DNA from 2 places in the Streptomyces sp. NPDC051940 genome. Region 1 is predicted to be linked to the other one. Evidence: riboswitches for the same ligand, from Rfam matches in the RefSeq annotation. Region 1 holds a riboswitch; the other holds the start of a gene.

Region 1 (4,358 bases):
CCAGACCACGCTCCCGGCGTCCCGCGGGGTGTACGTGCCGGTGACCCGCACCGTCAGCCGCGGCCCGTGCTCGCCGCCGAACTCCGCCTCGCTGCCGGGGCGCAGCCCGAACCGGCGCGCGTAGCCGCGGTCCAGCGCGACCTCGACGGGTCCCCCCGCCGCCTGCCGCGGCCACCGGCCCTCGTCGAGGCGGGCGTGCCGCTCGGGGCCGGCGACGCCGAGCAGCGTCAGCCACATCGTGCCGTCGGCGGCCGGCAGCTGCCCGGTGTTCGCGAAGGGGGCGCGCAGCAGGGTCTCGGTGCGGTGAGGTACGTCGCCGAACACGCCGCCCAGCGCGCGCCGTACGTCCGTGTCGGCCCGCGGCACCCCGGCCGGGTCATAGCGCCCGGTGACCCGGATCGACGCGTCGGGCTCGGCGGCGAGCCGCTGGCGGGCGCCGGTCTGCGCGGCGTGCTCGGTGAGGGCGACCAGGGCGGCGAGCACGGTGACGGAGAGCAGTACGGCGAGGCCGGCGGCCACGAGTACGAGCCCGTGGTGCGCGCTGTGCCGTACGACGACCGGAGCCCGCCGCCTCCGCTTCACCCGAAGACCGGCGGGCGGACGCTGCTCGGTGATGGTCATGTTCTCCCCCCGGCGCCGACGGTACCCGGGCCCGTGGCGATCACGGAAGATCCGTGCGCGGTGGGACCGTCGACCTTTCGGGCGCTAGGACGCGGGCCGGCGGGGGATGGCGGACACGATGTCGTCGATGCGGCCGTTGCTCCGCTCGTAGCCCTCGCCGCCGTCCTCCAGCAGCATGATCTCGCGGATCTGGTCGGGCGTCAGCCCCCGGTCGTGCAGGGCGATGACCTGGTCCCGCCAGGCGATCGCGGAGGAGGCCCCGTCGACCGCGTAGGCCTGGGCCAGCGCCTGGTCCGCCTTGCGCAGGGAGACCACGGCCACGACCACGGCGGTGATGTTCCCGGCCAGGCCGGTGAGGGCGGCGACCGCCGCCCAGAATGTCTCGCTCACAGAACGCCCCCCAGTGGACGGTGATCCCTGGGGGGCGATTGTGCACCGCCAAGTGGGCTGGCGCGAAACGGAGTTGCGACCGGCGGCTAGCCGGCGAGCACCGCCCGGAGCTGGTCCAGGCCCCAGTCCAGGTCCTCCTTCGAGATGACCAGCGGCGGCGCGATGCGGATCGTCGAGCCGTGGGTGTCCTTCACCAGGACGCCGCGGGCCATCAGCTTCTCCGAGATCGCCCGGCCCGTGCCGTACGACGGATTGATGTCGACGCCCGCCCACAGCCCGCGGCCGCGAACCTCCTCGACCGCACCCTGCCCGACCAGCAGGCCGAGTTCGTGGTGGAGGTGGTCGCCCAGCTCCGTGGCCCGCTGCTGGTACTCGCCGGTGCGCAGCATCGCGACGACCTCGAGGCCGACCGCGCAGGCCAGCGGGTTGCCGCCGAAGGTGGAGCCGTGTTCGCCGGGGTGGAAGACGCCGAGGACGCCGGAGTCGGCCACCACCGCCGAGACGGGGACGACGCCGCCGCCCAGCGCCTTGCCGAGGATGTAGACGTCGGGGACGACGTCCTCGTGCTCGCACGCGAAGGTGCGGCCCGTACGGCCCAGCCCCGACTGGATCTCGTCGGCCATGAACAGCACGCCGCGGTCCGCGGTGAGCTCCCGCACCGCCCGCAGATAGCCGGGCGGCGGCACCAGCACGCCCGCCTCGCCCTGGATGGGCTCCAGCAGCACGGCGACCGTGTCGTCGTCGACGGCCGCCCGCAGGGCCTCGATGTCGCCGTACGGGACGATCTCGAAGCCGGGCGTGTACGGGCCGTAGTCGGCGCGCGCCTCCGGGTCCGTGGAGAAGCTGACGATGGTCGTCGTACGGCCGTGGAAGTTGTTCGCCGCGACGACGATCCTCGCCCGGCCGTCCGGGACGCCCTTGACCCGGTAGCCCCATTTGCGGGCGGTCTTCACCGCGGTCTCGACCGCCTCCGCGCCGGTGTTCATCGGCAGCACCATGTCCTTGCCGCACAGGGCGGCCAGCTCCGTGCAGAAGGCCGCGAAGCGGTCGTGGTGGAAGGCGCGGGAGGTCAGCGTGACCCGCTCCAGCTGGGCGCGGGCGGCGTCCAGCAGCCGCCGGTTGCCGTGGCCGAAGTTCAGCGCCGAGTAGCCGGCCAGCATGTCGAGGTAGCGCTTGCCCTCGACGTCGGTCATCCAGGCGCCCTCGGCGGAGGCCACGACGACGGGCAGGGGGTGGTAGTTGTGCGCGGAGTGGGCCTCAGCTTCGTTGATGAGGTCGGTGGAACGTGTCACGGCTTGCTGCTCCTTCGCTGATACGTCAGGAGATGCGGGAGGACCCTTGTGGGGTACTTCTATCGTGCCCCTCGCCCGCATGGGCGTAAGCGCCGACCGAAGAGTGGGACGGGACCCCGTGTCCCGCGCCCGCCGCACTATGGTGGACGGTGGGCGCCGCGACTGGCGATACGTGGAAGCGACCACGGGGAAGCGGCGCGCCGGCTGAGCACACGAGGTGCCGCCCGCCTGGGCACCCCGGGAGTCATCGCCCACGCGACCCGGAGGTTCAAAGCCATGCCACTCGACCATCCCGCACTCACCGCCGCGGATCCCGAACTCGCCGCCCTCATCGGCGCGGAGGAGCAGCTGCAGGCGGACACGCTCCGCCTGATCCCCAGCGAGAACTACGTCTCCAGTGCCGTGCTGGAGGCCACCGGCACGGTCCTGACGAACAAGTACAGCGAGGGCTACCCGGGCCGCCGCTACTACGAGGGCCAGCAGAACATCGACCCCGTCGAGCGCCTCGCGATCGACCGCGCCAAGGCCCTGTTCGGCACCGCGCACGCCAACGTCCAGCCCTACTCCGGCTCCCCCGCGAACCTCGCCGCGTACCTCGCGTTCGCCGAGCCCGGCGACACCGTGATGGGCATGGCGCTGCCGATGGGCGGCCATCTCACGCACGGCTGGGGCGTGTCCGCGACCGGGAAGTGGTTCCGCGGAGTGCAGTACGGCGTACGGCGGGACACCGGCCGCATCGACTTCGACGAGGTGCGCGACCTGGCGCTGAAGGAGCGCCCGAAGCTGATCTTCTGCGGCGGTACGGCCGTACCGCGGATCATCGACTTCGCCGCCTTCGGCGAGATCGCCCGAGAGGTGGGCGCCGTGCTCGTCGCCGACGTCGCGCACATCGCCGGGCTGATCGTGGGCGGCGCCCACCCCTCGCCCGTACCGCACGCGGACGTCATCTCCACCACCACGCACAAGACGCTCCGCGGCCCGCGCGGCGCGATGCTGCTCGCGGTGAACGAGGACACCGGCAAGCTCATCGACAAGGCCGTCTTCCCCGGCCTGCAGGGCGGCCCGCACAACCACACCACCGCCGCCATCGCCGTCGCCCTGAAGGAGGCCGCGCAGCCCTCGTTCCGCCAGTACGCCGCGGACGTCGTCGCCAACGCCCGGGCGCTGGCCGCCGCGCTCGCCGGCCGGGGCTTCGAGCTGGTGTCGGGCGGTACGGACAACCACCTCATCCTGATGGACCTCACCCCGAAGGACGTCCCCGGCAAGATCGCCGCGAAGGCCCTGGACCGGGCGGGCATCGTGGTGAACTACAACACCGTGCCGTACGACCCCCGCAAGCCCTTCGACCCGTCCGGCGTGCGCATCGGCACCCCGTCGCTGACCTCGCGCGGTCTGGGTACGGAGCACATGGCGCAGGTCGCGGAGTGGATCGACCGGGGCGTCACCGCCGCCGGGTCCGGCGACGAGGTGGCGCTGAAGGCGATCCGCGCCGAGGTGGCCGAGCTGATGGCGGCCTTCCCGGCGCCGGGGCTGGCGCAGTAGCCGCTCCCGCACCGCTGCCTCACACGTCGACCAGCTCCTGCCACGCCCCCTCCCCGTGCGCCTCCGCCCGCTCCCGCAGCCGGCGGAGGCCGCGGGCGGCGCCGACGGCCAGCGCGGGGCCGGCGGCGAGGCCGGCCAGGGCCCACCACCAGTTGTCGGTCGCCGACCGCGCGGAGGACGCGGCGGGGGCCGGATCCGGCGTGGGCGCCGGGGCGGCCTCCGGTTCGAAGGCCGGGAAGTCGGGGGCCGACATCGATCCGCCGGTGTCCGGGCCGAGGACGCGGAGCCTGCCGAGGATCTCCTTCACCCTCTGCTGGTCCGCGGCGTGGAACCACTCCGTCTGCTGCTCCCCGTAGGAGTCGAGCCGCCGGTTGACGAGGACGCCGCCGCCGGCGTCCGGGTAGACCTGGTCCACGCGCCACACCTTCACGTCGTGCAGCATCCAGGTGAGCGAGATCCGGCGCCCGCCGAGCTCGTCGAGGCGGGGCTGCGCGGCGGGCTTCCCGGCCTCGC
Region 2 (4,358 bases), on a different contig from region 1:
GGAGCGCTCGATGACCGCCGCGATCTCGCCGTGCGGATAGCCGAAGACCTCGTGCAGGACGAACACCGCCCGCTCCAGCGGCGACAGCGTCTCCAGCACGACCAGCAGCGCCAGCGACACCGACTCGGCCCGCAGCGCCGGCTCGGCCGCGTCCGGCGCCTCGTCGGTGGCCAGCGGCTCCGGCAGCCACGGCCCGACGTACGCCTCCCGGCGGCGGCGGGCGGCCGCCTGGCGGGTGAGGGCGTGGTTGACCGCGATGCGCACCAGGTACGCCCGGGGGTTCGCGATGTCAGCCGACTCGCCGCGCCCGGCCCAGGACAGCCAGGAGTCCTGCAGCACGTCCTCGGTGTCGGCGACGCTGCCGAGCATGTTGTAGACGATCGAGAACAACAGCTCACGGTGCTCCATGAACACCTCGGTGGCGGCTGCCGGATCCCGCACCGGGTGGTCGGGCATGACGGTCCTCCTGTCCTGGTCTCGGAGACAAGACGGAACCGGTGCCCGGGAATGTGACATCGCCTCCCCGGATGTGGCGCATGTCTCATCCGGCCCCCCGGGCCGCCGACCCGGAACGGCCCCCCGGGGGCCGGGGGTTCTGAATTGGTATTTCAGATGCGCATTAGATAGCCTGCCGCTCGTGAGGCTGACCAAGGGCACGGACATCGCACTGCGCATCGCCATGCGCCTCGCGGTACTCGGCGACACCGCCACGCCGACCACCCGCGAGGTGGCGGAGGCGGTCGCCGTTCCGTACACCCACGCCGCGAAGGTGGTCAGCCGGCTGCAGCACCTCGGGGTCGTCGAGGCCCGCCGGGGCCGGGGCGGCGGGCTGGCGCTCACCGCGTCCGGCCGGACGGAGTCGCTCGGGCGGCTGCTCCGCGAACTCGAGGGAGCCGGCGACGTCGTCGGCTGCGAGGACGACCCCCCGTGCCCGCTGCGCGGCGCCTGCCGGCTGCGCGGCGCGCTGCGCCAGGCGCAGGAGGCGTTCTACGCGGCCCTCGACCCGCTCACGATCGACGACCTCGTCGGTCCACCGACTGCGGCGCTGCTGCTGGGGCTGCCGCAGACACCAACCAAGGAGTCCTGATGCTGTCCACCGCATCCGCCGCCACCGTGCGGGCCACCCTCCCCGTCGTCGGCGCCGCCATCGGGGAGATCACCCCGCGCTTCTACGAGCGGATGTTCACGGCCCGGCCCGACCTGCTGCGCGACCTGTTCAACCGCGGCAACCAGGCCGACGGCTCCCAGCAGCAGGCGCTCGCCGGCTCCATAGCCGCCTTCGCCACGGCCCTGCTCGAGCGCCCCGACGAGCGGCCCGACGCGATGCTCGCGCGGATCGCGCACAAGCACGCCTCGGTGGGGATCGCCGCCGACCAGTACCCGATCGTGCACGAGCACCTGTTCGCCGCCATCGTGGACGTGCTCGGCGACGCCGTGACCCCCGAAGTCGCGGCGGCCTGGGACGAGGTGTACTGGCTGATGGCCAACGCCCTGATCGCCGTCGAGGCGCGGCTGTACGCCGAGGCCGGCGTGGAGCCCGGGCAGCACTGGCGCCGGTACCGGGTGCTGGCGCGCTTCCCCGAGACGGCCGACGTCACGACGTTCCTCGTCCGCCCCGCGGACGGCGGACCCGTGCCCGCCGCGCGGCCCGGGCAGTACGTCTCGGTGCAGGCGCGGATGCCCGACGGCGCCCAGCAGATCCGGCAGTACAGTCTGTCCGGCCACCCCGACGGCGCGCTGCAGTTCTCCGTGAAGCGCGCGGCCGGCGACCCGGCGGGCGAGGTCTCCAACCACCTCCACGACCACGTCGGCGTCGGCGGGACGCTGCTGGTCGGCCCGCCGTTCGGCGATGTCGCGCTGGACGGGGGCGACGGCCCGGTGCTGCTGGCCTCCGCGGGGATCGGTGGTACGCCGATGCTCGGGATGCTCGCGCACCTGGCCGCCACGGACTCCGCACGCCGGGTGATCGCGGTGCACGGCGACCGCGACGAGTTCTCGCACGCGTTCCGCACCGACCTCCTGCAGCTCACCGGCAAGCTCAAGTCCGGTGAGGCGCACGTCTGGTACGAGCACCCCGTCACCCCGTGGCCCGCCGGGCGCACCGGCCTGGTGGACGTCTCGGGCCTGCACATCCCGCCGGGCACCACGGCGTACCTGTGCGGTCCGCTGCCGTTCATGCGGGCCGTACGCGCGCAGCTGCTGGCGGCGGGTGTCGGCGCGGCGGACATCCACTACGAGGTGTTCGGCCCGGACCTGTGGCTGGGGCAGGACTGACGGTCTGATACGGGGAGGGCCCGCCGCGTTCACGCGGCGGGCCCTTCGTGTGTGTGCGGGCGCTCAGCCGGCCAGTTGGCCCTCCGCCGCCTGTACGGTCTGCGCGAGCAGCACCGCGATGGTCATCGGCCCCACGCCGCCCGGCACGGGGGTGATCAGCCGGGCGCGGCGGACGGCGCTGTCGAAGTCGACGTCCCCGACGTTGCCCGCGTTGTACCCGGCGTCGACGACCACGGCACCCGGCGCGATGTCGTCGCCGTGGATGAGCCGGGGCCGCCCCACCGCCGCCACGACGACGTCCGCGGAGCGCAGGTGCGCGGACAGGCCGGCGGTGCGGGAGTGGCAGTACGTCACGGTGGCGTCGCGGGCCAGCAGCAGCATGCCCACCGGCTTGCCGAGGATCGCGCTGCGCCCGACGACCACCGCGTGCTTCCCGGCGAGTTCCACGTCGTACGCGTCCAGCAGCCGCATGATCCCGCCCGGCGTGCACGAGGCGAACCCGGGCCCGCCGAAGGCCATCGCGCCGAAGGAGTGGGTCGTGACACCGTCGACGTCCTTGTGCGGGGCGATGGCCTCGAACGCCGCGCGCTCGTCGATGTGCGGGCCCGCCGGGTGCTGCAGCAGGATGCCGTGCACGCCGGGGTCCTGCGAGAGCTCCCGGAGTACGGCGACCAGCTCCGCGGTGGTCGTCTGCGCGGGCAGCCCCACGTGCCGGGACTCGATGCCGGCCTGCGCGCAGCGGCGCTGCTTCATCCGGACGTAAGTGACGGAGGCGGGGTCGGAGCCCACCAGCACGGTCGCCAGACAGGGCGCCACGCCCGTACGGCGGGTGAGTGCGGCCGCCCGGGCGGCGGTCTCGTCGAGGAGCCGGCGGGCCGGGCCGGTGCCGTCCATCAGGCGGGCTGTCGTCGTTGCGGTCATGGGGTGCCTCCCGGGCGCTCGTTCACCGTTCGGCCCAGGCGCGCGGCACTGCTCTGTCGGACCGCTCCCCGGTGGTCGTCCACCTCAGCGCCAGTCACGGCCCGCGCGGCCGACTCTACCGGGGGTCACCCCACCGGCGGGAACAGGGCTTCCTGGGCGGCCTCCCGGGCCGCGAGGAGAGCGCCGCGCAGGACGCCCGTACCGCCGAAGTCCGCGGCGCGGACCTCCGTACGCAGCGGGGAGAGCGTCGCCAGCCGGTCCGCGACCCGCGCGGCCAGGGGCGGGCCGCCCGCGCGGCCCAGTTCGCCGCCCAGGACGACGCAGCCCGGGTCGAGGATGGCCGTGGCCGCCGCGGCGCCGATCGCGATGCGCTCGGCGTACTCGGCGAGGAACTGGCCGTCCGGGTCCGCTTCGCGCAGCACGTCCTCCACCGGGCGGGTGGCGTCCAGGCCGTGCGCCGCGGCGAGTTCGCGCAGGCCCGCCGCGCCCACCAGCTCGTGGAAGCCGCCCGCGCAGTCCCGGGCGGACGGCAGGCCGGAGGAGCCGGGCACCGGCAGGAAGGCGATCTCGCCCGCGCCGCCGGAGAAGCCCCGCAGCAGCCGCCCGCCGAGGAAGACCGCGCCGCCCGTGCCCTCGCCCAGCCAGAAGAACACGAACGAGTCGCGGCCCCGGGCGGCACCCAGCCGGTGCTCGGCGACCGCCGCGAGGTTCGTCTCGTTCTCCACCGTGACCGCGGCGCCCAGCCGCCGCTCCAGCGCGGCGAGGAGTTCGCGGTGCCAGTCGAGTCCGCTGATGTTGCGCAGGTCGCCCGTGGCGGGGTCGATCAGGCCGGGCGCGCCGACCGCGATGCTGTGCAGCTGCTCCGCCCCGGCCTCCCGCGCCGCGCGCTCGACCAGCGCGACCGCCTGCTGCACGGCCTCGCCGGCCGGTACCGAGCGGGCGACGGGGAGTTCGGCGCGCGCCCGCTCCGCGCCGACCAGGTCCGCGACGACGACGTGCACGCTCTGCTCCCGCACGTCGAGGGCCGCGAGATAGGCGCGGTCGGCGACCAGGCCGTACAACTTGGCGTTCGGACCGCGCCGTTTGACCTCCGAGGCGCCCGCGATCTCGATGAGCCCGCCGTCCTGCAGCCGTTGCACCAGATCGGCGACGGTGGGGCGGGC

What was found. A riboswitch is a leader RNA that binds a small molecule or an ion and turns the genes downstream of it on or off. The one in region 1 is predicted to bind ZMP and ZTP.
Region 2: linked by a shared signal. The riboswitch ahead of AB0M28_RS09660 (bifunctional 5,10-methylenetetrahydrofolate dehydrogenase/5,10-methenyltetrahydrofolate cyclohydrolase) and the one ahead of glyA (serine hydroxymethyltransferase) in region 1 are both predicted to bind ZMP and ZTP.

The regions. Positions count from the first base shown of each region.
Region 1 covers NZ_JBFAXR010000037.1:56,979-61,336, reverse strand. The annotation lists gene AB0M28_RS17095 (ABC transporter permease) at 1-621, opposite strand, end outside; gene AB0M28_RS17090 (hypothetical protein) at 706-1,011, opposite strand; gene rocD (ornithine--oxo-acid transaminase) at 1,098-2,303, opposite strand; ZMP/ZTP riboswitch at 2,452-2,544, shown strand; gene glyA (serine hydroxymethyltransferase) at 2,580-3,845, shown strand; gene AB0M28_RS17075 (hypothetical protein) at 3,865-4,358, opposite strand, start outside.
Region 2 covers NZ_JBFAXR010000016.1:28,134-32,491, reverse strand. The annotation lists gene sigJ (RNA polymerase sigma factor SigJ) at 1-456, opposite strand, end outside; gene AB0M28_RS09670 (Rrf2 family transcriptional regulator) at 638-1,087, shown strand; gene AB0M28_RS09665 (globin domain-containing protein) at 1,087-2,274, shown strand; gene AB0M28_RS09660 (bifunctional 5,10-methylenetetrahydrofolate dehydrogenase/5,10-methenyltetrahydrofolate cyclohydrolase) at 2,338-3,195, opposite strand; ZMP/ZTP riboswitch at 3,221-3,303, opposite strand; gene AB0M28_RS09655 (ROK family transcriptional regulator) at 3,321-4,358, opposite strand, start outside.